One region of the Bradyrhizobium sp. USDA 4454 genome, then DNA from elsewhere that is predicted to be linked to it. Evidence: predicted binding sites of a transcription regulator. Region 1 holds the regulator's gene; the other holds the start of a gene.
The links. Region 1 encodes HrcA, which represses chaperone genes, less so after heat shock. Its sites were predicted from a motif close to GTTAGCACTCNCNNNNNGNGAGTGCTAAC; they were not measured.
Positions count from the first base shown of each region.

Region 2: the regulator HrcA is predicted to act here: its motif matches at 6,902-6,930, upstream of groES (co-chaperone GroES).

Region 1 is NZ_JBTRCN010000001.1:8,468,916-8,483,463, forward strand. Features, by position in the region: gene dnaK (molecular chaperone DnaK) at 1-897, opposite strand, end outside; gene ACVIW0_RS39395 (hypothetical protein) at 1,510-2,445, shown strand; gene pncA (bifunctional nicotinamidase/pyrazinamidase) at 2,535-3,245, shown strand; gene grpE (nucleotide exchange factor GrpE) at 3,265-3,870, opposite strand; gene hrcA (heat-inducible transcriptional repressor HrcA) at 4,035-5,123, opposite strand; gene rph (ribonuclease PH) at 5,294-6,007, shown strand; gene rdgB (RdgB/HAM1 family non-canonical purine NTP pyrophosphatase) at 6,019-6,654, shown strand; gene hemW (radical SAM family heme chaperone HemW) at 6,641-7,798, shown strand; gene ACVIW0_RS39430 (penicillin-binding protein activator) at 8,084-9,280, opposite strand; gene rsmI (16S rRNA (cytidine(1402)-2'-O)-methyltransferase) at 9,535-10,488, shown strand; gene ACVIW0_RS39440 (YraN family protein) at 10,475-10,888, shown strand; gene gshB (glutathione synthase) at 10,926-11,873, shown strand; gene ACVIW0_RS39450 (MBL fold metallo-hydrolase) at 12,061-13,032, shown strand; gene ACVIW0_RS39455 (YifB family Mg chelatase-like AAA ATPase) at 13,140-14,548, shown strand, end outside.
Region 2 is NZ_JBTRCN010000001.1:3,132,758-3,147,305, reverse strand. Features, by position in the region: gene ACVIW0_RS14455 (SDR family oxidoreductase) at 1-390, shown strand, start outside; gene ACVIW0_RS14450 (MFS transporter) at 707-1,930, opposite strand; gene ACVIW0_RS14445 (NupC/NupG family nucleoside CNT transporter) at 2,047-3,297, shown strand; gene ACVIW0_RS14440 (alpha/beta fold hydrolase) at 3,425-4,555, opposite strand; gene ACVIW0_RS14435 (TetR/AcrR family transcriptional regulator) at 4,813-5,379, shown strand; gene ACVIW0_RS14430 (cupin domain-containing protein) at 5,581-6,138, opposite strand; gene ACVIW0_RS14425 (usg protein) at 6,301-6,591, opposite strand; gene groES (co-chaperone GroES) at 6,974-7,288, shown strand; gene groL (chaperonin GroEL) at 7,334-8,974, shown strand; partial or broken gene ACVIW0_RS14410 (GIY-YIG nuclease family protein) at 9,151-9,449, shown strand; gene ACVIW0_RS14405 (slipin family protein) at 9,524-10,675, opposite strand; tRNA gene ACVIW0_RS14400 (tRNA-Arg) at 11,013-11,079, opposite strand; tRNA gene ACVIW0_RS14395 (tRNA-Phe) at 11,083-11,154, opposite strand; gene ACVIW0_RS14390 (LysR family transcriptional regulator) at 11,473-12,312, opposite strand; gene ACVIW0_RS14385 (cysteine hydrolase family protein) at 12,441-13,034, shown strand; gene ACVIW0_RS14380 (glutathione binding-like protein) at 13,046-13,675, shown strand; gene ACVIW0_RS14375 (AMP nucleosidase) at 13,698-14,548, opposite strand, start outside.

The sequences.
Region 1 (14,548 bases):
CTTGGCGCGGGTCAGCTTCATCGTCAGATGCTTCGGACCGGTCTGGTCAGCCGTGATGAACGGCAGGTTGATTTCGGTCTGTGTGGTCGACGACAGCTCGATCTTGGCCTTCTCCGCAGCCTCCTTCAGGCGCTGCAAAGCGAGCTTGTCGTTGCGCAGGTTGATGCCCTGCTCCTTCTGGAACTCGTCGGCGAGATAACCGACCAGGCGCATGTCGAAATCTTCACCGCCGAGGAAGGTGTCGCCGTTGGTCGACTTCACCTCGAACACGCCGTCGCCGATCTCGAGGATCGAGACGTCGAAGGTGCCGCCGCCGAGGTCGTACACGGCGATCGTGCCGGACTTCGACTTGTCGAGACCGTAGGCGAGTGCGGCAGCGGTCGGCTCGTTGATGATACGCAGCACTTCGAGACCGGCGATCTTGCCGGCGTCCTTGGTGGCCTGACGCTGCGCGTCGTTGAAATAAGCGGGGACCGTGATGACGGCCTGATCGACCTTCTGGCCGAGATGCGCCTCAGCGGTCTCCTTCATCTTCTGCAGGATGAAGGCCGAGACCTGCGAGGGCGAATAGGTCTTGCCGTCGGCTTCGACCCAGGCGTCGCCGTTCGATGCCTTGACGATCTTGTAGGGAACGAGCTTCTTGTCCTTCTCGACCATCGGGTCGTCGTAGCGGCGGCCGATCAGGCGCTTCACCGCGAAGAACGTACGCTCGGGATTGGTCACCGCCTGGCGCTTCGCCGGCTGGCCGACGAGGCGCTCGCCATCGTCAGTGAAAGCAACGATCGACGGCGTCGTTCGCATGCCCTCTGCATTCTCGATCACCTTGGCATTTTTGCCATCCATTACGGCAACGCACGAATTCGTGGTGCCGAGGTCGATCCCAATGACCTTACCCATGGTTCTGATATCCTCTTTGCTACGGCAGGTTGGTTGGGCCCTGACGGCGCTCCGTACCGAACCCCCAGACGTTCACATACTCGCGATATTGCGACGGTGAGCCTGATATAGGAGAGAGGGTCCTGCCTGCAAGGACTGGACGCAACGTTGAAGCCTGAAAAGACTGACGTTTGAAAGATTGTGTCAGCCCGGTTGCGGCGCCGGTTCAAGCCCGGAGCCAAGCCCAGGCCAAGCCCAAGCCAAGCCCAAGCCAAGTTAACAAATCGGCAATGATGCCGCCCGCCATCGGCCGCGAATGTCCGTGACCAGACCTCTGCGCTGTTGAGTGAACGCTCACAAACGTCGTATGCGAGAGCGGCGCAGGGGTCGAGGGCGCGCTGTTTGGCCGCTGGCGCCGTCGGGTAACTTTGTTCTTGGAAACATCGGGAAACTGGAAAGTGCCTGCAAATCAGGGCGAAAAGCCCATGGAATCGGGCTTGCAGGCCCGGAGCGAAGATTTGGCGGCCTGTTGCAGGGTCATCAAAACCGCTAAAAGCGGTCCGACTGAAAGAGGCCATCCAGCCCTGCACCGGCCCCGTTGCGCGGCCACCAAGCAAAACCGGTAGATCCCCCATGACGCCTTTTCGTGTTCTCGTTGCGGTTGCCTTGCTGATTGCTGCCACCTGTCGTGGCTTTGCCGCCGACGTGGTGTTTCCGCCGGGCGCGCATGTCGGGATGAAACCGCTGGTGGGGCTCGTCCGTGCCAAGTCGTTCATCGGCTTCGAGACCGAGGACCAGGGCGTCAAGGTCCTGATCGCCGACCTGCCCGCGGACGCCTACAACGAGGTCGTGACCGCCTTCAAGGCCAACCCCGCCGGCACCGGAAACATCAAACCCGAAAGCCTCGAGACGCCGGCCGGTCTCGCCTATTACACCGTGGAGAGCGCGCGCGACGGCGCCAGCAATGTGCGGCGCTATTCCATGATCCTGCCGGGACCGACCTTCTCCGGCTATGTCGCGGTGCAGGTGCCGGAGAACGCGAGCAAGATCTACACCGACGACGCGGTGCGGCAGATGTTCGCCTCGGCCCAGATCCGCAGCGCGGTGCCGGTCGACGAGCAGCTCGGCATGATGCCGTTCAAGGTCACCGAGCTCTCAGGCTTCAAGAACGTTCGCATGCTGGCGCCGGGCGCGGCGCTGCTGATCGCCGACGGCGACGAGAAGGGCCTCGAGACCAAGCCGTTCATGCTGCTCGGCATCATCGGCTCGGCCCCGGCCACGCCCGATGATCGCGGCCGATTCGCCCAGCAGATCGCCACCACGATCCCGGGCGTGCGCGACGGGCGGATCACCATGTCCGAGCCGATCCGGATCGACGGCCAGCCCGGCTTCGAGACCCGGATCGACGCCGTCAGCGGCAAGGACAACACCCCGGTGACCATCGTGCAGTGGCTGCGGTTCGGCGCGCAAACCTCGATGCGCGTCATCGGCAGCTCGCCGCGCACTAACTGGGAGACCGCCTTCCCGCGCTTCCGCGCGGTGCGCGACGGCATCCAGCCGCGCGGCTGATCTGGTCTTCGCAAAGATTCGGACTTCCGCAGGTCCTTGAACGGAACTAGCCTCCTCGCGCTGTAACCACAAAAAGCGAGGAGGGAGCAATGTTGGATCGACGACGGGTCGTTGCAGGCCTTGGCGCGATGGCGCTTGCGAGCTTGGTTCCCAAGAGCCTCTGGGCGGCTGCGATCAAGCCCGACGATGGCTCCGCGCTGCTCGTGATCGATGTCCAGAACTGCTTCCTGCCCGGCGGCAGCCTCGCGGTGAAGGATGGCGAGCAGGTGGTGCCGGTCATCAACAGGATCGCCAAGAGCTTTGCCAATGTGGTGATGACGCAGGACTGGCACACGCCCGGACACGTCTCGTTTGCCTCGGTCCATGAAGGCAAGAAGCCGTTCGAGGTTATCGACCTCGCCTATGGCAAGCAGGTGCTGTGGCCCGACCATTGCGTGCAAGGCACCGACGGCGCCTCGCTGTCGAAGGAGCTCGCGATCCCGCAGGCCGAGCTGATCATCCGCAAGGGTTTTCACAAGGACGTCGACAGCTACTCCGCCTTCACCGAGGCCGACGGCAAGACCACGACCGGTCTCGCCGCGTATCTGAAGGCGCGCAACGTCGAGCGGGTTTTCGTGGCCGGGCTTGCCACCGATTTCTGCGTGGCATGGACCGCGCTCGATGCGCGCAAGGCCGGCTTCGAAACCTACGTGGTGGAGGACGCCTGCCGCGGTATCGACACGCAGGGATCGCTGGCCAAGGCCTGGGACGACATGGCCAAGGCCGGCGTCAAGCGCATCCAGTCGTCGGATATCGCGTAAGGCGCGGAAGTCCTGCGGCTCAGACCGTGATGTCGGCACTCGGGGCGGGCTTGGCACCGCCCTTGGAAACGCCGACCAGCGCCGGACGCAGGATGCGTTCGCCGATCATGTAGCCGGCCTGCACGACCTGGACCACGGTGCCCGACGGCACCGACGCATCAGGCACTTCGAACATCGCCTGCTGGAAGTTCGGATCGAACTTCTCGCCGATCGGATCGAACTTCTTCACACCGTTCTTTTCCAGCGCATTGAGCAGCGAACGCTCGGTCAGCTCGACGCCTTCGAGCAGCGCCTTCAGGCCGGGATCGGCGGCTTCCTTGGTCTCGGCCGGCACGGCATCGAGCGCGCGCTGCAGATTGTCGGCGATATCGAGCACGTCGCGGGCAAAGCCGGTGATGCCATAGGTCTTGGCGTCGGCCACCTCGCGGCGCGTGCGCTGCCGGAGATTCTCCATCTCGGCCAGCGTGCGCAGCGTCCGGTCCTTCGCCTCGGCGAGTTCCTTGGCCAGCGCCTCCGCCGACCCGACCTCGGGATCGTCGGGCATGACGTAGGGCTTCGAGACCACGGGCTCACCCGTCGGCGCCGAATTCTCGGTGTTGTCGTTGGCCCGGTTCGGATCGGTCATGGCGTGCCTTCTCGAAAACTCGCGTCGGTTCAAATCTTGGGGATTGCTGCCCGGGATATCGTGCTTTAGGCGGCGAAAATCAAGCGCAACATACCGGTTTCGGGAACAGGGACCTCCGACCTCGGCGAACAAAACCGGTCAAATGAAAGCGAAATCCGCTTCCATCAGCCGCCCAGCATCTTGCTGACGATGCGCGCCGCATAATCGACGGTCGGGATCACCCGCGCATAGTTCAGCCGCGTCGGTCCGATCACGCCGAGCACGCCGACGATCCGGCCCTGGGCATCGCCATAGGGCGCGATGATGGTCGAGGAACCCGACAGCGAGAACAGCTTGTTCTCCGAGCCGATGAAGATCCGCACGCCTTCCCCGCGCTCGGCACGGCCGAGCAGATCGATCACGCCGCGCTTGGTCTCGAGATCGTCGAACAGCGACTTGATGCGCTCGAGATCATCGAGCGCATGCAGATCCTCGAGCAGATTGGCGTGGCCGCGCACGATCAGCTGGCGGTCCTCGCTCTCGCCGCCGGACCAGCTTGCGATGCCGGCCGCGACCACCTTTTGCGTGAGCTGATCGAGCTCGGCGCGGTTCTGCGCCAACGCGGTCTCGAGCTCAAGCCGCGCTTCGGCCAGCGTGCGGCCGCGGATCCGCGCGTTGAGGAAATTGGTCGCCTCCGTCAACGCCGAGGATGGAACACCCGGCGGCAGCGCCAGCACCCGGTTCTCGACCTGGCCGTCTTCGCCGACCAGCACGACCAGCGCCTTCTCCGGTTCCAGCCGGACGAATTCGATATGCTTCAGCCGCGCATTCGATTTCTGCGTCAGCACCACGGCGGCGGCTCGGGTCAGCCCCGACAGCCGCGTCAACGCCTCTCCGAGTGCCGCCTCGACGGATTGCGCCCGGCCGACCGCCGCGAGCTGGGTCTGGATCGATTGACGCTCGGCCTCGGTGAGGTCGCCGACCTGCATCAGGGCGTCGACGAAGAAGCGCAGGCCGAGCTCGGTCGGCAGCCGGCCGGCCGAGGTGTGCGGCGCATAGATCAGGCCGAGCTGCTCGAGATCCGACATCACATTGCGGACCGAGGCCGGTGACAGCGGTAATGCGATCAGGCGCGAGATGTTGCGCGAGCCGACCGGCTCGCCGGTCGCGAGGTAGCTTTCGACGATTTGACGAAAAATGTCGCGCGAACGCTCATTGAGCTGGGCAAGCCCGGCATGCGGCGCGATCAGGCCGATCGGATCGTGGTGAGTCACACTCCAGTCCCTCACAATTACTGCCTAATTTGTCGATCCCGAGGGCCGGTGACAAGCGTGCATTCGGCCCCCTCGTACCGGACCCTTTCGGGGTCAAAAACCCTTGCCGCTGCCCCTTGCCCCTCCTACAAGCACCGCCAGCCATTTCTCTCGGATTTTTGGAGGATTTCATGCGGCCAAGCCGCCGTGCGCCCGAAGAGCTGCGTCCCGTGTCGCTGGAACGCGGCGTTGTCAAATATGCCGAGGGTTCCTGCATGGTGAAGTTCGGCGACACCCATGTGCTGGTGACCGCCACGCTGGAAGAGCGCTTGCCACCGTGGCTGAAGGGCCAGGGCCGTGGCTGGGTTACCGCCGAATACGGCATGCTGCCGCGCGCCACCCTGGAACGTACCCGCCGCGAGGCCTCCGCCGGCAAGCAGGGTGGCCGCACCGTCGAGATCCAGCGGCTGATCGGCCGCTCGCTGCGCGCCGCCATCGATCTCGAGGCGCTGGGCGAACGCCAGATCACGGTCGATTGCGACGTCATCCAGGCCGATGGCGGCACCCGCACCGCCTCGATCACCGGTGCCTGGGTGGCACTGGCCGACTGCATCAACTGGATGAAGACCCGCAACATGCTGAAGAGCAACGTGCTGCGCGACAATGTGGCGGCGATCTCCTGCGGCATCTACCAGGGCACGCCCGTGCTCGATCTCGACTACGCCGAGGATTCCGAGGCCGAGACCGACGCCAATTTCGTCATGACCGGTGACGGCCGCATCATCGAGGTGCAGGGCACCGCGGAGAAGACGCCGTTCACCCAGGACGAATTCCTGGCGCTGATGGCGCTGGCGCGCAAGGGTATCGCGCGTCTGGTCGACTTGCAAAAGATCGCGGTGGCGTAGTCAGATTGGCCATGCATCGCCGAATCACCGGAAGGCTCGTGATCGCCACCCACAATCCCGGCAAGCTTGCCGAGATGCGGGAATTGCTGGCACCGCATGGCGTGGAGGCGGTATCGGCCGGCGAGCTCGGCCTCGCCGAGCCCGAGGAGACCGGCGACAGTTTTCGCGCCAATGCCGCGATCAAGTCGATCGCGGCGGCCAAGGCGACCGGCCTGCCGGCCTTCGCCGACGATTCCGGCCTCGTGGTCGATGCGCTCGACGGCGCGCCCGGGATCTACTCGGCGCGCTGGGCCGGCGAAGGCAAGGACTTCATGGCGGCGATGACGCGGATCGAGCGGCTGCTGCAGGAGCGCGGCGCGACCACGCCGGAGCGCCGAAGAGCGCATTTCGTCTCCGCGCTGTGCGTGGCCTGGCCGGACGATCACCTCGAAGAGGTCGAGGCCCGCGTCGATGGAACCCTGGTTTGGCCGCCGCGCGGCACCGCCGGCTTCGGCTATGATCCGGCGTTCCTGCCCGACGGTTACACGCGGACCTTTGGCGAGATGACCAGCATCGAGAAACACGGCCTGCCGCCGCTCGGACTCGGCCTGTCGCACCGCGCCCGCGCCTTCGTGAAGCTCGCGGAGATCTGCCTTGAGCCACGCTGACCGAGAAGCCTTCGGCGTCTACGTGCACTGGCCGTTCTGCCTGTCGAAATGCCCGTATTGCGATTTCAACAGCCACGTGCGGCATGCGCCGGTCGACGAGGCGCGCTTCGTGCGCGCGTTCGCCCGCGAGATCGAGACCACGGCCGCGCGGGTGCCGGGACGCGAGGTCACCTCGATCTTCCTCGGCGGCGGCACGCCGTCACTGATGCAGCCGCAGACCGTCGGCGCCGTGCTCGATGCGATCGGCAAGCAGTGGCAGGTCTCGCGCGACGTCGAGGTCACGCTGGAGGCCAATCCGACCAGCGTCGAGGCAACGCGCTTTCGCGGCTATCGCTCAGCCGGCGTCAACCGCGTCTCGCTCGGCGTGCAGGCGCTGGATGATGCGTCGCTGAAGGCCTTGGGCCGCCTGCACACCGCGCGCGAGGCGCTCGACGCGGTCGCGATCGCGCGCTCCGCATTCGACCGTTACTCGTTCGATCTGATCTATGCCCGCCCCGACCAGACGCCGCAGATGTGGGCCGATGAGTTGAAACAGGCGATCTCGGAAGCGGCCGAGCATCTGTCGCTCTACCAGCTCACGATCGAGGAAGGCACGCCGTTCTTCGGGCTGCACGCCGCCGGCAAATTGCAGACCCCGGATGAAGCGACCGCGCGCGTGCTCTACGACGTGACGCAGGAGGTCTGCGCCCGCGAGGGATTGCCGGCCTACGAAATCTCCAACCACGCCCGCACTGGGGCGGAGTGCAGGCACAACCTCGTCTACTGGCGCGGCGAGGAATATGCCGGCATCGGCCCCGGCGCGCACGGCCGGCTCGACATCGACGGCGTCAGGCACGCGACCGCGACCGAGCGGCGCCCCGAGGCGTGGCTGCTGAATGTCGAGGAGCGCGGCCATGGCGTCGTCAGCGACGACAGCCTCAACAGCGAAGAACGCGCCGACGAGTTCCTCTTGATGGGGCTGCGGCTCGCCGAGGGCATCGACCCCAGGCGCTATGCGCAACTCTCCGGCCGGCAGCTCGATCCCAACCGGATCGCCTTGCTGCGCGAGGAAGGCGCGATCGCCGTCGATGCCGACGGCCGGCTGCGCGTGACGAAATCCGGATTTCCGGTGCTCGACGCGGTTGTGGCGGATCTCGCCGCCTAAATATCGAAAACAACCCCATGCAAAGGAGCTGGCAGGCGCTTCAAGGCGATTTCAGGCCAGTGCCCGACGCGATCTAAAGCGTGATGAGATTAGGTTTGAACTGGAGCGGCGCCGGAGGTTCACCTCTCCCTTGGGAGAGGTCGGCGCGTAGCGCCGGGTGAGGGGTTACGGTCTCTCGTTAGACTACGGCCCCTCACCCGATTTGCTGCGCAAATCGACCTCTCCCCGACGGGGAGAGGTGAACCGAGTCCGTGGCCAAACCGAATCAATCTAATTTCACCCGCTTTAGGCGCCAAAGCTCTTCGGCGAGCCGGCGACCGGCGTGCTGCCGCCGGATGCCACCTTCATGACCGCAAGGCCACGCTCATTGGTGCCATCGGAGCGGAAGCGGAAAAGGCCGTCGATACCGGCGAAGCCGGACGGATTGGTCAGCGTCTCCGGCGCGAAGCGCTGCGCGCCCTGGGTGCGCGCCAGCGCTGCCATCAGCGCAACCGCATCATAGGCCAGCGTCGCGGTGCGCACCGGCTCGCCGCCATATTTGGCGCGGTAGCGACCGGCGAAGCTGCGGAAGCCGGACGGATCGGGCGCGGCATAGAGGCCGCCCTGCAAGACCGGACTGGCGAACACCCGCGGATTGTCCCACAGCCCAGTGCCGAGCAGCTGGATGTTGCGCAGATTGGCGCCGGCCGCGGTCAGCGCATCGGCGGTCGCGACCACCGAATCGCCGTCGTCGGCGATCAGCAGCGCATCGGCCTGGCCAAGCGCCTGCGCCACGGTCCGCGCCGGCGTCGCGCGATCGGCACCATATTTCTCGAAAGCGACGACGCGGCCATTCTTGCGGCCGACCGCCTGCTTGAACGCGGCCTCCACCACGTTGCCATAGGCGTTGTCCGGCACCATCGCGGCGAACGAGCGTTTTCCGATCCCGGCGGAATAGTCGACGATGCGGTTGATGTCTGACTCCGGCAGGAAGCTCAGGAGATAGACGCCGCGGCCGGCCACGCTCGAATCGGTCGAGAAGGCGATCACCGAAGTGCCGCGCGGTCGCGTCAGCTGCGCGACGGCCGGCACCGAGCCTGCGAACAGCGGTCCCAGAATGATCTCGGCGCCTTCGGACAGCGCCTGCTGGGCACCCTGCGATGCACCTTGCGGGCTGCCGCCATCGTCCTTGATCAAAAGCTGGATGTTCGGGTTCTGGAATTCCGCCAACGCCATTTCGGCGGCATTGCGCATCGACTGCGCGGCGAGCCCGGCATTGCCGGCCGCCGACAGCGGCAAAATCAATCCAATTTTGACCTGGCCGGTGCCAACCGCCTGCGGCTGCTGCTGCGGGCCGGCTTCCGGGCTGCCGCTGGAGAATTGGCTCAAGCTCTGCTGGATCCCGGAACAGGCCGTCAGCAACGGCGCGCCCACGAGCAGACCGAGCGCGGTCCGCCGGGTCGCGCCCGACGGCGTGGAGTTGCGGTGATGCGGGCCTGCCATCGTCTCTCTTCTCTTGACCGACCAGGATCGGCCAGGACTCCATCCAGCTCTGATGAGGCGGGTGGATTTGGGCATATTGTCGGCGAATAGTTAACCAAAACAAAAGGATTATGGCGCCGCGGCGCCGTTGCCGCAGCCTCCATTTTCCTCCCTCAGGCAGCGTTCCGTCACCGCCATTGCAGATGTGGCGCAGGCACCGCCATCCCGCTAGAGCCTATATCCACTTCGCTCGAAAACACTCTAGATTGGGCATTATGCGCGCAAAAGCCAGTTCCCTCCACCATTCGGATGCCACGACCGGCGCTGCGGCCAGAACCTTTTCGATCGGCGGCCAGCACCTGCCCGCGCCGAAGGCCAGGCCCGGCCTCCATCTGGTCGCGACCCCGATCGGCAATCTCGCCGACGTCACGCTGCGCGCGCTGGAGACATTGGCCGGCGTCGACGTCATCGCCTGCGAGGACACCAGGATCACGCGCCGGCTGACCGAGCGTTACGCGATCAGCGCGGAGCTCGCGCTCTACCACGAGCACAATGCCGCCCAGGCCCGGCCCAAGATCCTGGAGCGGCTGGCGCACGGCGCATCGATCGCGCTGGTCTCGGACGCCGGCACGCCGCTGATCTCAGATCCCGGATTCAAGCTGGTGCGCGAGGTTTGCGCCGCCGGACATGCCGTCATCGCGGTGCCCGGGCCGTCGTCGGTGCTGACGGCGCTGTCGGTGGCGGCGCTGCCGACCGACCGGTTCTTCTTCGAGGGATTTCTGCCGGCCAAGGAGCACGCGCGCCGCGCCCGGCTCAATGAGCTCGCCCGGATCGATGCGACGCTGGTGATGTTCGAGTCAGGCAATCGCGTGCAGGACACGCTGCGCGACCTGGCCGCGATCATGCATGGGCGCGATGCCGCGATCTGCCGCGAGCTGACCAAGCTGCATGAGGAGGTCAAGCGCGCGCCGGTCGCCGAGCTCGCGGCAGGGGCGGACGCGCTGGAGACCCGGGGCGAGTTCGTGCTGGTGATCGGGCCGCCGGCCGATGACGCCGGGGTGATGGATGAGACTTCGCTCGATGACTTGCTGCGCGCGCAGCTCGCCCGCGGCAGCGTCAAGGATGCGGTCGCCCATGCGGTCGAACTGTCGGGCCGGCCGCGCCGCGAGGTCTATGCCCGCGCGCTCGAGCTTGCGAAGACCATCGGGGACGGCGATGGCCAAGCCTGATAGCGTCAAGCCTGATGGTGCCAAGACTGACAGCGCCTCGCCCGAGCGCGTCGCCGCATTCCGCACCGGCATCTCGGCCGAAAGCCGTGCCGCGGCGCTTCTGATCGCCAAGGGCTATCGCATCCTGGCGCGGCGCTTCCGCACCCCCTTTGGCGAGATCGACCTGGTGGTGCGCCGGCGCAATTTGCTGGCCTTCGTCGAGGTCAAGGCCCGGGCCAGCCTCGACGACGCCGCCTACGCGGTTACGCCGCGCCAGCAGCAGCGCATCGTCAATGCCGCCCAGGCCTGGCTGATGGCGCATCCCGAGCATGCCGAATTCGACCTCCGATTCGACGCCGTGCTGATTGCGCCGAAGAGCCTGCCGCGCCATCTGTTAGCGGCATTCGACGCAAGCCAATAGATTAGATTTTACCCTCAAGACCTCGCGGGACACGCCTATGCCATTGAAGATCGCCGTCCAGATGGATCCCATCGCGCGCATCAACATCCGCGGCGATTCGACCTTTGCGCTGCTGCTCGAGGCGCAGAAGCGCGGCCACGCCATTTCCTACTACACGCCCGACAGACTGTCGCTGCGCGGCGAGGAGCTGGTGGCGCCGGTGCAGTCGCTCACGGTGCGCGACGAGGTCGGCGATCACTTCACGCTGGGTGAGCCGAAGCGCGAGGCGCTCAACGGCTTCGACGTCGTGCTGCTGCGCCAGGACCCGCCGTTCGACCTCGCCTACATCACCTCGACGCATTTCCTCGAGCGCATCCATCCAAAGACGCTAGTCGTCAACGACCCGGCCAGCGTGCGCAACGCGCCGGAAAAGCTGTTCGTGATGAACTTCCCGCAGCTGATGCCGCCGACCCTGATCTCACGCGACCTCGACGAGATCAACTCCTTCCGCGATCAGCACGGCGCCGTCGTCATGAAACCGTTGCACGGCCATGGCGGCGCCGCCGTGTTCCGCGTGATGCCGCAGGATATGAACTTCGGCTCGCTGTTCGACATGTTCTCGGTCACCTTCAAGGAGCCCTGGGTGATCCAGCGCTTCCTCCCCGAGGTGAAGCATGGCGACAAGCGCATCATCCTGGTCGACGGCGAATTCGCCGGCGCCGTCAACCGCGTGCCGGCGGCGGACGATCTGCGCTCCAACATGGTGCGCGGCGGTGCCGCCAAAGCGACCGAGCTGTCGGATCGCGAGCGCGAAATCTGCACCACGCTTGGGCCTGCGCTGCGCGAGCGCGGCCTGCTGTTCGTCGGCATCGACGTGATCGACGGCAATCTGACCGAGATCAACGTCACCTCGCCGACCGGCATCCGCGCCATTCAGCGGCTCAACGGCCCCGATGTCGCGGCGATGATCTGGGATACCATCGAGAAGAAGCGCGCCGCGAAATAATAATCCTCCTTTGTGCGCCGCACAGGCTGGCTGAAATTTAGCCAGGGCTCGATCGCGCCTGCGTTCGCCTTATTCTTCTTGCCAGCTTGCGCGGGCGAGGGCAGCATTCTCTTGCCTGCGTCAGGTCAAGCGGGTCAACGCGCGGGCAACAACGCGACAAACTCATAAAAATTGGGAGGAAGACGTTATGACGCTCAATGTCTCACGACGATCCTTGCTCGCGCTCGGTGCCGGTCTCGGCGCCAGCACACTGCTCGGTGGCACCGCGCAGGCGCGCGCGCCGAAGCTCGGAACGCAGACGCCCTACTGGCACCGCTTCATGCTCGGCGACGCCGAAGTGACCGTCGTCTCCGACGGCCCGCTTCCGCTTGGCGATCCCTCCGGCACCTTCACCGGCGTTCCGAAGGAAGAAGTGAAGAAGATGCTCTCCGACAACTTCCTCTCGCCCGATAATGTCGTGCTCGAGCAGAATTCGCCGATAGTCAACACCGGCGACAAACTGATCCTGTTCGATACCGGCATGGGCACCTCGAAGGCATTCGGTCCGACCACCGGCCGGCAGCAGAAGAGCATGCAGGAAGCCGGCATCAAGCCGGAGGACATCGACGCCGTCGTGCTGTCGCACGCGCATATCGATCATATCGGTGGCATCGTCGGCGCCGACGACAAGCCGCTATTCCCGAATGCGCAGTACTACATCGCGCAAAGCGATCTCGATTTCTGGACCGACGAAGGCAAGATGGGCAGTCCGTTGAAGGACTTCATCGTGCACGCCCGCAAGAACCTGCTGCCGGTGCGCGATCGCATCGTGTTCTTCAAGGACGGCCAGGAATTCCTGCCCGGCGTGACCGCGCTCGCAGCCCCCGGCCATACCGTGGGCCACACCATCTTCATGGTGAGCTCGGGCGGCAAATCCTTCGCCTTCCTGGGCGATCTCTCGCATCACGCGGTGCTGCTCCTGGAGCGGCCGCGGATGGAATTCTCCTACGACACCGATCCGAAGCAGGCGGCGGCCTCGCGGGTCAAGATGCTGGAGATGCTGGCCGCGAACAAGACGGCGGTGATGTCCTATCACTTCGCCTGGCCGGGCTATGGCCACGTCGCCAAGGCCGGCGAGGGCTTCCATTATTATCCCGAGCCGATGCAAATGACGCTGTGATGGCGCCCCATCCGGGGACGGCGCGCCGTCGCCCCCGGATGTTCTCTTAATGTTCTTGCGCTGGGCGGCCCGCTCCGCTACCTTGGGTGGCGGAAGACAGGGGCAGCATGGTTCAGCGGGTTTCCACCGTCGCATTCGAGGGGATCGAGGCTCGCGCGGTCGACGTACAGGTGCAGGTCGCGCCTGGATTGCCGGCATTCGCGATCGTCGGCCTGCCCGACAAGGCGGTGTCGGAGGCGCGGGAGCGGGTGCGTTCGGCCCTGATCGCCTCCGGGCTGGCGCTTCCCGCCCGCCGCATCACCGTCAACCTCGCCCCGGCCGACCTGCCCAAGGAGGGCAGCCATTACGACCTGCCGATCGCGCTCGGCCTGATGGCCGCGATCGGGGCGATTCCGCCGGATGCGCTGAGCGGCTTCACCGTGCTTGGCGAGCTCGGGCTCGACGGCTCGATCGCAGCCGTCGCGGGTGTGCTGCCGGCTGCGATCGGCGCCAATTCGCGTGACGAGGGATTGATCTGCCCGGCCGCCTGCGGCTCGGAAGCCGCTTGGGCGAGCCCCGACATCCAGATCATTGCGGCGCAGTCGCTGATCCAGATCGCCAATCACTTCAAGGGCACCCAGGTGCTGTCGCGGCCGCAGCCCAAAGTGCATGAGCGCGGGGAAGAGGAAGCGCTGCTCGATTTGCGCGACATCAAGGGCCAGGAAAGCGCCAAGCGCGCGCTGGAGATCGCGGCCGCCGGCGGGCATCATCTGCTGATGATCGGCTCGCCCGGCGCCGGCAAATCGATGCTGGCGGCGCGGCTGCCCTCGATCCTGCCGCCGCTGTCGCCCTCGGAATTGCTCGAGGTCTCGATGATCGCCTCGGTCGCCGGCGAGATCCGCGACGGCGCGTTGACCGCGCGGCGCCCGTTCCGCAGCCCGCATCACTCCGCCAGCATGGCCGCGCTGACCGGCGGCGGCATGCGCGCCAGGCCCGGCGAGATCTCGCTCGCGCATCAGGGCGTGCTGTTCCTCGACGAACTGCCGGAGTTCGATCCGCGCGTGCTGGATTCGCTGCGCCAGCCGCTCGAGAACGGCGAGGTCTCGGTGAGCCGGGCCAACCATCGCGTCACCTATCCGGCGCGCTTCATGCTGGTCGCCGCGATGAACCCGTGCCGCTGCGGCCACGCCTATGAGCCCGGCTATTCCTGCAAGCGCGGCCGGCTCGACCGCTGCACCGCCGACTACCAGATGCGGATCTCCGGCCCGCTGATGGATCGCATCGATCTCAGGATCGAGGTGCCGGCCGTGACCGCGGCGGATTTGATCCTGCCGCCGCCGGCGGAGGGATCGGCCGAGGTCGCCCGACGCGTCGCGGCCGCGCGCGACATCCAGCTTGCGCGTTACGCGGCGGCCGGAATGCCGCATGTCCGCACCAATGCGGAAGCGCCGAGTTCGCTGCTCGAGACCATCGCGCAGCCCGACGCGCATGGCCAGAAGCTGCTGCGCGAGGCCGCCGACACCATGCACCTCACCGC
Region 2 (14,548 bases), 5.3 Mb from region 1:
TTCCGCATCATGAAGGACCAGACCCCGCGCGGCGGCCGCATCATCAACAACGGCTCGATCTCGGCGCATGCGCCGCGGCCGTTCTCGGCGGCCTACACCTCGACCAAGCACGCCATCACCGGCCTGACCAGGGCCTCCAACCTCGACGGCCGGATGTACGACATCGCGGTCGGCCAGATCGATATCGGCAACGCCGCGACCCCGATGACCGATCGCATGGTCAACGGTCCCGGCGTGCTGCAGCCGGACGGCACCACCAAGCAGGAGCCGCGCATGGACGCGAAGGCGGTCGGCGATGCCGTCGCCTACATGGCCGGCCTGCCGCTCGACGCCAACGTGCTGTTCATGACGGTGATGGCGACCAAGATGCCGTTCGTCGGCCGGGGCTAAGCCACCGCCACTCCGTCATTGCGAGCCAACGGGTCGCGCGTACGCACGCCCGATGACAGGCTCCGCGAAGCAATCCATCGATCCTCTCGGGGATAGATGGATTGCTTCGTCGCTTCGCGCCTCGCAATGACGGGTGGCGAGAGCTCTCCCCTACTCCACCTTCTCCACAGGCGCGCGGTCAAAACATGGAAAACAACCCCATGCAAAGGAGCCGGCGGCTGCCGGCGCCCGACAAGGCCCCTTGACACGTCGGGCAACTCAGCAGTATTTTTCCATTATTCCGAAATCGTGCGTCTGCTGGGCGAGGTAAGGCGCCCTACTCCAGCTTCTCGACATCCCGCAGCGTCGGGAACAGCTTCATCCAGAGCAGCGCCACTGCGACCGTCGCAACGCCGCCGAGCACCGCCGAGGGCACGGCGCCGAGCAAAGCGGCGGTGACGCCGCTCTCGAATTGACCGAGCTGGTTCGAGGCGTTGATGAACAGGAAATTGACCGCGCCGACGCGGCCGCGCATCTCGTCGGGGGTGGCGAGCTGCACCAGCGAGAAGCGGATCACGACGCTGATCGTGTCGGCAGCGCCGAGCACCGCGAGCGCCAGCGCCGACAGCCACATCCAGTGCGACAGCGCGAACACCACGGTGGCGACGCCGAACACGATTACCGCCTGGAACATGCGTAATCCGACGCGGCGGTTGATGGTGTGCCGCGCCAGCACCATCGTCATCAAGAGCGCGCCGACCGCGGGCGCGGCGCGCAGGATGCCGAGCCCGAGTGGGCCAGCCTGCAGGATGTCGCGGGCATAGATCGGCAGCAGCGCGGTGACGCCGCCGAACAGCACGGCGAACAGATCGAGCGAGATGGTGCCGAGGATCGCCGGATTGCTGCGCACGAAGCTGACGCCGGCAAACAGATCGTCCGACGATCCGCCGTTCTTCACCGGTGCCTGCTGCAAGCGGCCGATGCCGCTCGTGAGCAGCGCGCCGAACAGCCAGAACAGCATCATGATGCCGTAGGGCGCGCTCGGCATCAGCGCATAGGCGAAGCCGCCGAGCGCAGGGCCGGTGATGGTCGCGACCTGGGCTGCGCCGCTCGAGATCGCGGTCGCCCGCTGCAACGAGCCCTGCGGCGCGATCAAAGGCAGCAGCGCGGCGGTCGCCGGGCTCTCGAACGCGCCGGCGATGCCGAGCACGAAGGTTGCAACGAAGATCTGGATCTCGGAGATGGTGCCGGCAAATGTGCTTCCGGCGAGAAACAACGCGGTCAGCGCCTCCGCGACCTGGCAGGCCTGCACCACGCGCTTGCGCTCGAAGCGGTCGGCGGCGTGACCGGCGACGAACACCAGCAGCGCCGTCGGCAGGAACTGCACCAGGCCGACCATGCCGAGGTCGAACGCGCTGCCGGTCAGATCATAGATCTGCCAGCCGATCGCCACCGCGCCGATCTGGCTGGAGAAGCGTGACAGGCTGCGCGACGACAGGAAGAACAGGAAAGCTCTGTGGCCGAGCAGATCGCGGGCGCCGGCCGGCGTGGCGGAGGACATGGATGATTGCGTGGCCGAGCGCCTGCAACTTGTCAATGGCGGGAACGAGAACGCGCAACAGCATTGCGCTGCGCGAAGCCCCTGCCCATAATCGCGCGCGGGTTCTTGGGGGCGTGATGCTGCAGTTGCAATCGGCGTTCGGCGTAGTGGCGTTGCTCGTGATCGCCTGGGCGTTGAGCGAGAATCGCGGGATGGTATCGCTGCGGCAGGCGGCGATCGGGCTTCTCGTCACCATCGTCACCGCACTGGTGCTGATCAAGGTGCCGCTGGTGACGCAGGCGTTCGGCGCGATCAACGATGCGGTCGGCACCATTGCCGCGGCGACGCGCGCCGGCACCGCCTTCGTGTTCGGCTATGTCGGCGGCGGCCCGGCGCCGTTCGACCCCAAGGAGCCCGGCTCGGATTTCATCCTCGCCTTCCAGGCGCTGCCGATCGTGCTGGTCATGAGCGTGCTGACCACGCTGCTGTTCTATTGGCGGGTGCTGCCGCCGGTGGTGCGCGGCATGGCCTGGATCCTGGAGCGCACGCTCGGCGTCGGCGGCGCGGTCGGGCTCTCGACCGCGGCCAATATCTTCCTCGGCATGGTAGAAGCCCCGCTGTTCATCCGGCCCTATCTGGCGCAGCTCAGCCGCAGCGAATTGTTTCTGGTGATGACCGGCGGCATGGCCGGGATCGCCGGCACGGTGCTGGTGCTGTACGCCACGCTGCTGGCGCCGCTGATCCCCGATGCCGCCGCGCATTTCGTCATCGCCTCGGTGCTCGGCGCGCCGGCCGCCATCCTGGTCAGCCTGATCATGGTGCCGGAGACGACGGACAAGCGCACCGGCGGGTCGCTCGACGATCCCGATGTCCAGGTGTCCTCGACGATGGACGCGATCGTGAAAGGCACGGCCGCCGGGCTCGAGCTGCTGATGAACATCATCGCGATGCTGCTGGTGCTGGTCGCGCTGGTCTATCTCGCCAACAAGATCATCGGCCTGCTGCCGGAAATCGGCGGCGCGAAAATCTCGTTGCAGCGACTGCTCGGCTACGTGATGGCGCCGGTGTGCTGGCTGATGGGCCTGCCGTGGCCGCAGGCGATCACGGCGGGAAGCCTGATGGGCACCAAGACCGTGCTGAACGAGCTGATCGCCTATGTCGATCTGTCGAAGCTCGGCCCCGACGCGCTCGATCCGCGCTCGCGGCTGATCATGCTCTATGCGATGTGCGGCTTTGCGAACTTCGCGAGTCTCGGCATCATGATCGGCGGCCTCGGCATCATGGAGCCCGGACGGCGCGACGAGATCAATGCGCTCGGGCTGAAGTCGATCGTCTCGGGCACGCTGACGACCTGCCTGATGGGCGCGATCGTGGGGGCGATGACGTAGGCGGTAGCCCGGACGGAGCCAACGGGTCGCACGAACGCGCGCCCGATGACAGGCTCCGCGCAATCCGGGCCGTGCGAGTCGTGAGCGCGAGTCCCGGATTTCGCTGCGCTCCATCCGGGCTACGACACTAACGGCTGGCGTGATCCGCTCCACCCGCCTCCTTGATGAAGGCGAGCAGGCGCGCGCCGAGCCGATCCGGCTGCTCCTGCTGGATCCAGTGACCGGCGCCGTCGATCAGTTCGATGCCACCCATCCGCGTCGTCGCCTTGGTCTTCATCAGATCGAGCGCTCCCGGCGCCGCGTAGGTGCCCCAATCGCTCGTCCCGCCGATGAACAGCGACGGGACATCGATCGTCTTGCCCGAAAACAGGCGCAACTCAGCGTTCAGGTCAGGATCGGAAAAGACACGATAGGCCATCAGGGCGCCTTGAAACCCGGTGCGGCCGTACTCCTCGGCGTACACGCCAAGCTCCGGCTCGGTAAGCCATTTGCAGGCCGAGACCTCGGCAGCCGAAGGTTGGAATGGAGCGACGGTCCGGGACATCGTCTTGCCGAGATCCATCACATAATAGGTCGGCATCTGTGCAAGTTCAGTGGCGGTTGGCGCCTTCAACGGATGCGGCTTGTTTCCCGGCCAGTCAGCGCTCTTGACGTGGAAGAATGCACGAAGAAACGCGTGTAGACCTTGAGGCGGGTGCCACATGTCATCATTGGCCTGCCGCGTGCTCAGATATTGCTGATAATGCTGTCTCGGCGGATCGAGCGCCGCGAGCGCGGCCGCCAGCTTTTGATTTGCAGTGTTCGGTTGAACGGCCGATGGCGCGCTGTCCGCAATGTCGAACGGAAACGCCGGCGGACCGGGGAACGGTGCGCTCATCAGCACCACCGAGGGAAAGACGTCAGGTCGGGCGAGCGCACAATAGGCCGCCACGGGCGAGCCGAAGTCGTGCCCGACGAGCATTGCCGTACGCCGATATCCCAACGCCGAAACCAATCCGAGGGCGTCACGCGTCATGTTCAAGAGGCTGAACGGCCCGAGCGGGGCGTCACAGCCGTTCACCCAGCCGGTGGTGCGGCCGAAACCGCGCTGGTCGGGCGCCACGACGTGGTAGCCGGCATCAGCCAGAATCGGGATCAGGTGCCGCCAGCCGTAAGCCAAATCCGGAAAGCCGTGCAGGAGCAGCGCGAGCGGCCGGCCGGGGCTTTCGTAACCGGCCTCGAGAAGATGGACATCGAGGCCATTGACCCCATGGATCATGCGCGAGCGGACGCCCTTGGGAAGCGTTCCCTCGCCGTAGGTCGATTGGGTCAAGTCAGCTCCTCCTATGGGGTTTGCGCGGGCCGGTCGAAGCGAAGCCGCAACCAGGCCGGCCGCCCCCATCGCCAAAACGGCTCGTCGGGACGTTTCGTGGCTTGGGATTTGGTCGAACAGCATCGCGAGCCGCTTTCTATGGTGATCGCCATAGTATGGCGGTCACCATAGCGACGTCAAGCGAAACGGCTTATCTTCGCGGCATGCCACGTAAGACTGACGCCCGCGCGCGCGCGATTGCCACGGCCGAACGGCTGTTTCGCATCCAGGGCTACACCGCGACTGGATTGACCCAGATCATTGAAGAGAGCGGTGCGCCCAAGGGGTCGTTCTACTTCCACTTTCCGCGCGGCAAGGCGCAGCTCGCGGAAGAAGCCATCGATCATTACGTCGCGAGCAGAATGACCGTATTGCGGGACATCTCGGCGAACACGGCGGGCGATGCCCTGAAGTTTGTTCGTGAGATTTTCGGCACATTCGCTGCCGAAATGGTCGCCGCTGATTTCCAGTATGGATGTCTGATGCAAAATCTGGCGAATGAGCTGCCCGCGCTCGACCCTGAGCTGACCAAACGGGTGGCGCGCGGATTTGTCGATTCAACCGCGATCATCGCGGAGCATTTCAGGGGGTGCGGTTTCACTGCCGCGCGCGCATCCTCAACCGCAGCCGCATTGGTGGCCGCCCTCGAAGGCGCGCGAACCATCGCCCGCCTGGAACGCACGCCGGCAATCTTCGAGGCGCTGGCGGAGGTCAGTGTCGAGAGGCTGTGAGTGCCCCCGGGAGTGTCTCGCTGCGGGGACGAGTCCCCGGATTTCGCTGCGCTACATCCGGGCTACGAAGCGGACGTTGTTTGCTCCCCGTCATTCCGGGGCTCGCGCAGCGAGAGCCCGGAATCCATTGCGCCGCGGGTTATGCCGATGGATGGATTCCGGGCTCGCGCTGCGCGCGCCCCGGAATGACGACGGCGAGAGCTACGCCTTCAACTCCACCGTCTTGAACTCGGCCGGCAGGATCACTTCCAGCAGTTCGACGTCGTCGGAATAGTCCAGGATCATATGCTTGATGCGTGGCGGCTGGGTCCAGGCGCTGCCTTGTTGCATCAGCGTCTCGCCCTCGCCTTCCATGTAGGTCTTCACCCAGCCCTTGAGCACATAGACCATCTGGAAGTCGACATCGTGGAAGTGCAGCTTCGACACTTCATCCGGGTTGCACGGTCCCTGCAACCGGATGACATGCGCCTGCGCGAGGCCATGCGAGGCAGCAGCGATGCCGAGGTCGCGGTATTTGGCGTAGGCGCGCAAGCCGTCGGCCTTGAAATCTTCTTCGCGGTGATGGCTGATCGCGACGCGCTGCTTCGGTCGTGCCTTGCTCGCCGATTTCGGCGTGCTCTTCTTCGCCGCCGAGACGCGGCCGCCCTTGGACTTGATGGTCTTGCGCGCGGATGACTTTTTGGCGTCGGCGCCAAGCCCGGTCCATTTCTTCTTCACCGCGGTCTTGGCCGCGGATCTCGATGCCGTCTTCTTGGCCATTGTTCGCCTCCCGTCTTTTCTGACGACCGGAGGCTAACACAAGTCACGCAACGTAGGGTGGGCAAAGGCGCGTGAGCGCCATGCCACCATTCCAGGCGTGCTCGCGATGGTGGGCACGCTGTCGCTTTGCCCACCCTACAATCCCCAGCTACTGATCGATCTTCAGTGCAGCCGGAACACCCCGTCGACTGAGCGCAGTTCGGCCGGCTTGACCAGCTTGGAATGCGCCACCGTCACCGAGAACAGCGGGCCCTCGAGCTTCTGCTGCCAGAAAGAGAGGAAATCCTGCAGCGCCGGAAATTTCGGAAATAGGTCGTAGTTCTGCCAGACATAGGTCTGCAGCAACGAGGGGTGATCCGGCATCCGATAAAGGATTTGCGCCGTCGTCAGCCCATACCCCACCAACTGCTTCCGGAAATCGTCGGAAACAACCCCACCAACTCGCGAGACCATGCCAACCTCCTGTGACGGAGCGCATTCACATGGTGGCCGACCTTCCCCGCCGGACCACCGGCCATGGATGCGCTCACATGAGAGAAATGTGACGCACGCGACTAACCCATCTCAAGCCCAAATGTTTAATAGGTTGTTGAAATTTCTTGCGTTAGCAGCAACTTACCGCAACTGCTAATAGCAGCGGCACCGTTCGGGCCGGCATTAAGGATGCCGAAATGATCCTGGCAGCGACCATCTGCGAGTGCCAATTTTTCTGCTAGAGGCTCTTGCCCGCCGCCAAGGCTTGGCCTATGTCCTGCGCAGCCAGTCTGGCACTCGCTGGGCTGGACTGCTAACACTCCAAAAATCTACAGCATCTGCAAATGTTTAGGAGGACTGCATGAAATTCCGTCCGCTTCACGACCGCGTCGTGGTCAAGCGCATCGACGCCGAAGAGAAGACCGCTGGCGGCATCATCATTCCGGACAGTGCCAAGGAAAAGCCCTACCAGGGCGAAGTCGTCGCCGTTGGACCCGGTGGCCGCGACGAGACTGGCAAGCTGACCCCCATCGACGTCAAGGTCGGCGATCGCGTCCTGTTCGGCAAGTGGTCGGGCACCGAGGTCAAGATCGACGGCGAAGACCTGCTGATCATGAAGGAAAGCGACATCATGGGCGTGCTCGACGTCCCCGCTTCCAAGAAGAAGGCGGCCTAAGCGCCCCCCTCCCTCCCAGATCAAATCTCTCAAGGAAAAACTCAGATGGCAGCTAAAGAAGTCAAATTCTCCGTCGAGGCGCGCGACAAGATGCTGCGCGGCGTCGACGTTCTCGCCAACGCGGTGAAGGTCACGCTCGGTCCGAAGGGCCGCAACGTGGTGCTCGAGAAGTCGTTCGGCGCTCCCCGCATCACCAAGGACGGCGTCACCGTCGCCAAGGAGATCGAGCTCGAGGACAAGTTCGAGAACATGGGCGCCCAGATGGTGCGCGAAGTCGCCTCCAAGTCCGCTGACGCGGCCGGCGACGGCACCACCACGGCGACCGTGCTTGCCCAGGCGATCGTGAAGGAAGGCGCCAAGTCGGTCGCCGCCGGCATGAACCCGATGGACCTGAAGCGCGGTATCGACCTCGCGGTCGAAGCCGTCGTCGAGGACCTCCAGAAGAACTCCAAGAAGGTCACCTCGAACGAGGAGATCGCCCAGGTCGGCACCATCTCCGCCAACGGCGACGCCGAGATCGGCAAGTTCCTCGCCGACGCGATGAAGAAGGTCGGCAACGAGGGCGTGATCACGGTCGAGGAAGCCAAGTCGCTCGAGACCGAGCTCGACGTCGTCGAGGGCATGCAGTTCGACCGCGGCTACATCTCGCCCTACTTCGTCACCAACGCCGACAAGATGCGCGTCGAGATGGACGACGCCTACATCCTCATCAACGAGAAGAAGCTCTCCTCGCTGAACGAGCTGCTGCCGCTGCTCGAGGCCGTGGTGCAGACCGGCAAGCCGCTGGTCATCGTCGCTGAAGACGTCGAAGGCGAAGCGCTTGCCACCCTCGTCGTCAACCGCCTGCGTGGCGGCCTGAAGGTCGCGGCCGTCAAGGCTCCGGGCTTCGGCGATCGCCGCAAGGCCATGCTGCAGGACATCGCGATCCTGACCGGCGGCCAGGCCATCTCGGAAGACCTCGGCATCAAGCTCGAGAACGTCACGCTGCAGATGCTCGGTCGCGCCAAGAAGGTGATGATCGACAAGGAGAACACCACGATCGTCAACGGCGCCGGCAAGAAGGCCGACATCGACGCTCGCGTTGCCCAGATCAAGGCGCAGATCGAGGAGACCACCTCGGACTACGACCGTGAGAAGCTGCAGGAGCGTCTCGCCAAGCTCGCGGGCGGCGTCGCGGTGATCCGCGTCGGCGGCGCGACCGAAGTCGAGGTGAAGGAGCGCAAGGATCGCGTTGATGACGCGATGCATGCGACCCGTGCGGCTGTCGAGGAAGGCATCGTCCCGGGTGGCGGCGTCGCCCTGCTCCGTGCCTCCGAGCAGCTCAAGGGTCTGCGTACCAAGAACGACGACCAGAAGACCGGCGTCGAGATCGTGCGCAAGGCGCTGTCGGCTCCGGCTCGCCAGATCGCGATCAACGCCGGTGAAGACGGCTCCGTCATCGTCGGCAAGATCCTGGAGAACAAGGCCTACAATCACGGCTTCGACTCCCAGACCGGCGAATACGCCGACCTCGTCAAGAAGGGCATCATCGACCCGACCAAGGTCGTGCGTACCGCGATCCAGAACGCTGCCTCGGTTGCCGCGCTCCTGATCACCACGGAAGCGATGGTTGCCGAGCTGCCGAAGAAGAACGCCGGCGGCCCCGCGATGCCTCCGGGCGGCGGCATGGGCGGCATGGACTTCTAAGGTCCGGCCACTCAAGGCAAGTTGCGAAATGCGAAACCCCGGCAGCGATGCCGGGGTTTTTGTTTTTGAGGGGAGTAACAGTCCCTGTTGCCTTACCCCCGGAGCCGGGCAAAACTCCCTCGTCATTCCGGGGCGGCGCACAGCGCCGAGCCCGGAATCCATTCCCCAGCTTGCTCATGGCCTATTACGTCTATCTCCTCGCTAGCGATAAATACGGTACGCTCTATCTCGGCGTGACGAACGACGTCGTTCGTCGCATCCATGAGCATAAGAGCAAGGCAGTTGCCGGCTTCACGAAACGATACGCCGTCGACAAGCTCGTCTGGTTCGAAATCTATGATGATGCGCTGACGGCGATTGCGCGCGAGAAGGAGCTGAAGAGGTGGCGCGAGATTGGAAGATCAGATTGATTGAAGAGAAGAACCCGCAGTGGATCGATTTGTATCCTGAGATCGCCGCCGGACATATTGGATGAATGGATTCCGGGCTCGCGCTGCGCGCGCCCCGGAATGACGAGACCGAAGGGCCGCCCGTGGGCGGCCCTTCTTGTTACGCGCTCTCGGGCGCCTTGAGGCGGACCAGCTTGGTCAGCAGCGCATCGAGGCCGTGGCCATCGCCGGCATGCAGGTCGATGCGGCCGACCTTCTCGACCAGCCGCTCGAGCGACTCCAGCTCCTTGAGCCGCAGCAGCAGAGGATTCTCCTCCATCAGCTTGGCGGTGTTCAGGAGCGAACGCGTCGCCGCGGTCTCCTCCTGCCGGCGGATCAGGTTGGCCTTCGCCACCCGCTCCGCCTCCACCACCTTGTTGACCAGCTCGCGGATCTCGCCGGGCAGGATCACGTCCTTGACGCCGAGCTCGGTGACCTCGACGCCGGACTCCGCGACACGCCCGCGGACGTAGTCACGAAGCCCCTCGTCGAGCGCGGTCTTCGCAGACAGCACCTCGTCCAGCGTGCGGCCGGCCACCGCCTCGCGGATCGCGAACTGCACCAGGCGATACAGCCACGCATCCACGTCGGGCACCGTTGCCACGACCCGCTCGGGATCGACGATCCGGCGGAACGCGGTCAGCGTCACGCGCAGCGCGATGCGGTCCTTGGTCAGCATCTCCTGCGCCGTGATCTCGATCGCCTGGGGACGCAGGTCGAGGCGCTTGACCTCGATCTTGCGGCCCGCGATCCAGAACGCGTGCCGGCCGGGCGCGAGCCGCTCGACGAGCTTGCCCTCGACGTTGAGCAGACCGGCCTCGTGGTTCTCGACCACCGCCTCGGTGATGACGCCGGCCCGGTTGGGCTGGATCATCGCAAGATGACGTGCCGTGACCCTGATATCATCCGCCACGTCGATGCGCTCGACCTCGACCGACGTCGCGACCTTCCAGTACACGCGCGTCTGCCAGGGCGTCATCAGCTGAACCGGACGGCCGTCGAGGCTAACGATCGCGATCTCGTTCGCACGGGTCTCGATCGCCTCGAACAGCTCGTCGGCCAGATCGGGCCGCGCGGCCTTGATCACCGCATAGCGATCCGCGGGGAATTCGCTTCGCACGACGCCGAACAGCTCGGCCTTGAGCTCATGCAGGGGATCGAACAGGCGGTGACGTCCGGGACCGAGCACTTGCGTCAGCCGGCCGTCACGCGTCAGCAACGCGCGCTCGCCATCCTTCACCGTCAACTTGGTCGTCAAGATATGCCAGGTCATTGGCACGCCTCCAGTGTTGCGCTCAGGCCCATGGGCCGGAGAGCGGGTTTCAGTTTTGCAAAGGACGTGAGGACGCGAACGCGGCTTCCTGTCAGCCAAGCGGGCCGTGGCTTGAGCTTGCGCGATGATGGGCGCACGCGCGCGTTCGCGCGACTGACGTCGCGCGGCCGAGCGGAGCCACCCGGCATCGGCGCAAGCGGTATCCACCGCGGCGCAAAGCCGGTCTCACAGTGTCGATGTTCGGACGAAGAGCCTTGCGGCAGGACGGCCGGACTGCGACTGAAGCGCGCGTCCGGTCCCCTTCAGAGGTATCAGCTTTTCAGGCTGAACGGAGCGCTTGGAGCGGGAATTGAACCCGCGACATGATGATTCGTAGTCACCTGCTCTACCTAACTGAGCTATCCTTTGAGAGAAGATCGGATTCGAACCGGTACCTTCGGGGTTTCAGCCCCGACGCTCGCCCATGAGCTTCATTCTCGTATCTTCATTTCGGCGGAACACGACACCGCAGAGCGGCACGCGCCAGTCGGGATCTCAGCGAGCCCGAACCCATGGCCGAAGCGAAGGAGCGGGCTAATAGACGAAGCACGTCCGGGTTGCAAGAGGGCAGCGCGTGATTTTTTCGTGGCGAACAGCGGGTGGCGCGCCTCCGACCGCGCTCACCTCGTCATTCCGGGGCGTGCGAAGCACGAGCCCGGAATCCATTCTTCAGCGAAACGTGCGGCCCGATGGATTCCGGGCTCTCGCTTCGCGAGCCCCGGAATGACAAAGAGCGGATGGGCGACTCCGCCGCCACCTCACCCGCTGCGCGCGACGTCCTGAAAGCAGCCGCGCAGCCAGTCGATGGTGATGCGGGTCGCCGCGTCGCGCTTGAGATGGCTTTGCACCAGGAGCCAGACGTCGCGCCGCTTCGCCAGCAGCGTGGCGCGCAGCCGGCGATCGGTCCGCAGGTCGACACAACTATGCTCCGGCAGCACGCCAACCGCGTGATGCGACTGGATCAATTTGTGAATGATGCGGACATTGTCGGTGACGCAGCGCGCGCGAAGCCGCTTGGCGCGCAGGAACTGCATCTCCGGTATGGCGCCGAGCTCATCGGGATAGGCACACGTCACCGGCTCGCCCGCCGTCGCCGCGACAGGCTCGAAGAAATACAGCCTGACCTCGGCGAGCTTCGAGATCGCAAAGTCGCCCTTGTCGGGCTTGCGCAGCCGGATCGCGAGATCGGCTTCCCAGCGCGAGAATTTGACATTGTCGCTCGACGTCAGGAATTGCAGCGTCAGCCCGGGATTGGCGCGCAGCAGGGTGCTGGTGCGCGGCGCCAGCACTTCTTCGGCGATCGCGTTGGTGGAGGCGATGCGCAGCCGGCCGACCGGACCGGGCAGGCTTTCGCCGATGCGGCCGATCTCCTCGGCATGCGCGGCCATCGCCTGGATGTGCGCGAGCACCACGTCGCATTGCCGGGTCGGCCTGCGGACGCCGTCGGCCGCCTCGAACAGCCGCAGTCCGAGCGCGCGTTCGATCCGCGCCAGGCGGCGGCCGACCGTGGTCTCGTCGATCCGCAGCCGCGCGCTGGCGCCGGCATAGGTGCCCTCGTCCCTGACGGCCGCGATGATGCGGAGGTCGTCCCAGTTCATGGCGTCAGGCTACATCGCACGGGGCCTACCTGCAATAACGCAGCCACGGGCTGCAATATCCCTGCATAACGGCAGGCCGCTGCACGGCTATATTTTCGCAACACAGATCCGCTGGAGACCTCAGGACCATGACCACAGCCCAAACGCTGATGCAGCTCGCCGGCATCGACCTCACCCCGCCCCGCCTCGGCGATGCCTGCCTGGTGCTGATCGACATCCAGAACGAATATCTCGCCGGCCCCCTCGCTTTACCCGACGCCAATAACGCGATTGCGCGCGCCACCGCGTTGCTCAACCGCGCGCGGGAAAGCGGCGCCAGGATCATCCACATCGCGCACAAGGGGGCGCCGGGCAGCCTGTTCGATCGCAGCGCGGAGCGTGGCGCGATCGTCGCACCGCTTAAGCCGCGGCCCGGCGAGTCCGTGATCGAGAAGCAATTGCCGAACGCATTCGCCGGCACCGAGCTGAACGCGCAGCTTGTTGCGACCGGCCGCAAGGAGCTGGTGCTGGCCGGCTTCATGACCCATATGTGCGTCAGCTCGACCGCACGCGCCGCGCTCGATCTCGGCTTCCGCACCACCATCGACGCCGACAGCTGCGCCACCCGCGACCTGCCCGACGGCAAAGGCGGCACGATCGCCGCAAAGCTCATCCACGACGTGGCGCTCGCCGAACTGTCCGATCGCTTCGCGATCATCGCCCGCGGCAACGCCCTCGCCTGAGAGACATCGCCATGCTCCAGCTCTATTTCTCGCCGATGGCCTGCTCGCTGGCCAGCCGGATCGCGCTGATGGAAGCCGGAATCGAGGCGCGCTACCACCTCGTCCAGCTCTGGACCAAGAAGGTGGTGGAGGACGATGGCGACTTCAGCGCGGTCGCACCGAAGGGCGCGGTACCGGTGCTGGTGCTCGAGAACGGCGAGCGCCTGACCGAGAGCGCGGCGGTGCTGCAATACATTGCGGACCTCAAGCCCGAGCTCGGCCTGGCACCGCAACCGGGCGATCCGGACCGCTATCGGTTGCAGGAATGGCTGAGCTTCATCGGCACCGAGATCCACAAGGGCTTTCTGTTCCCGACCTTCTGGTACAAGGACGACGCATCGCTTGCCAAACCGCGCGCCAGGATCGGCCAGACCTTGTCGGTGCCGTCAGCGCATCTCGCGCAGCGCGAATTCCTGGTCGGCGACCGCTTCACGGTCGCCGACGCGCACCTCGCCTGGGCCCTGCTGTTGCTTCGCGCCGCCGGTGTCGACGTCGCGCAATGGCCGTCACTGGCAGCCTATCTCTCGCGCATCCAGGCGCGGCCGCAGGTCAAGGCCGCGGTTGGCACCGAGACGCAATTGTGGAAATCGCTCGCAGCGTGAACGAGGCGAGCGTCGTTCGACGCTATTGAAACGCAACCTCGGCGAAGCTGCGCAGCTTGCGCGAATGCAGGCGTTCGGACTCCTGCTGCTTCAATCGCTCCAGCGCCTTCAGGCCGATCTGGAGATGCTGGCCGACGCGCTGGCGATAGAACTCGCTCGCCATCCCCGCGAGCTTGATCTCGCCATGCAGCGGCTTGTCGGAGACACATAGTAGTGTGCCGTAGGGTACACGGAAGCGGTAGCCGTTGGCGGCGATCGCCGCCGATTCCATGTCTAGCGCGATCGAGCGCGACTGCGACATCCGCCGGATCACCTGCGGCCCGCTGATCTCCCAGTTGCGGTTGTCGACGCTGGCGACGGTGCCGGTGCGCATCAGCCGCTTGAGCTCGAAGCCCGTCAGCCCGGTCACCTCGCCGACCGCCTCCTCGAGCGCGACCTGCATCTCCGCGAGCGCCGGGATCGGCACCCACAGCGGCAGCTCGTGATCGAGCACGTGGTCCTCGCGCACATAGCCATGGGCCAGCACATAGTCGCCGAGCCGCTGCGTGTTGCGTAAGCCGGCGCAATGCCCGATCATCAGCCAGGCATGCGGCCGCAGCACCGCGACGTGATCGGTGATGTTGCGCGCATTGGACGGGCCGATCCCGATATTGATCAGGGTGATGCCGCGATAGCCGGGCTCGACCAGATGAAACGCCGGCATCTGCGGCACGCGCTCCGATGCGGCCCCGGTCGGGCCACCGCCTGCCAGCGCGTTGCGCGTGATCACATTGCCGGGTGCAACGAACGCCTCGAGGCCTGCCTCACCGGAGGCGAGACGCTGCAGGCTCGATTGCACGAAGGCATCGACATAGAACTGGTAGTTGGTGAAGA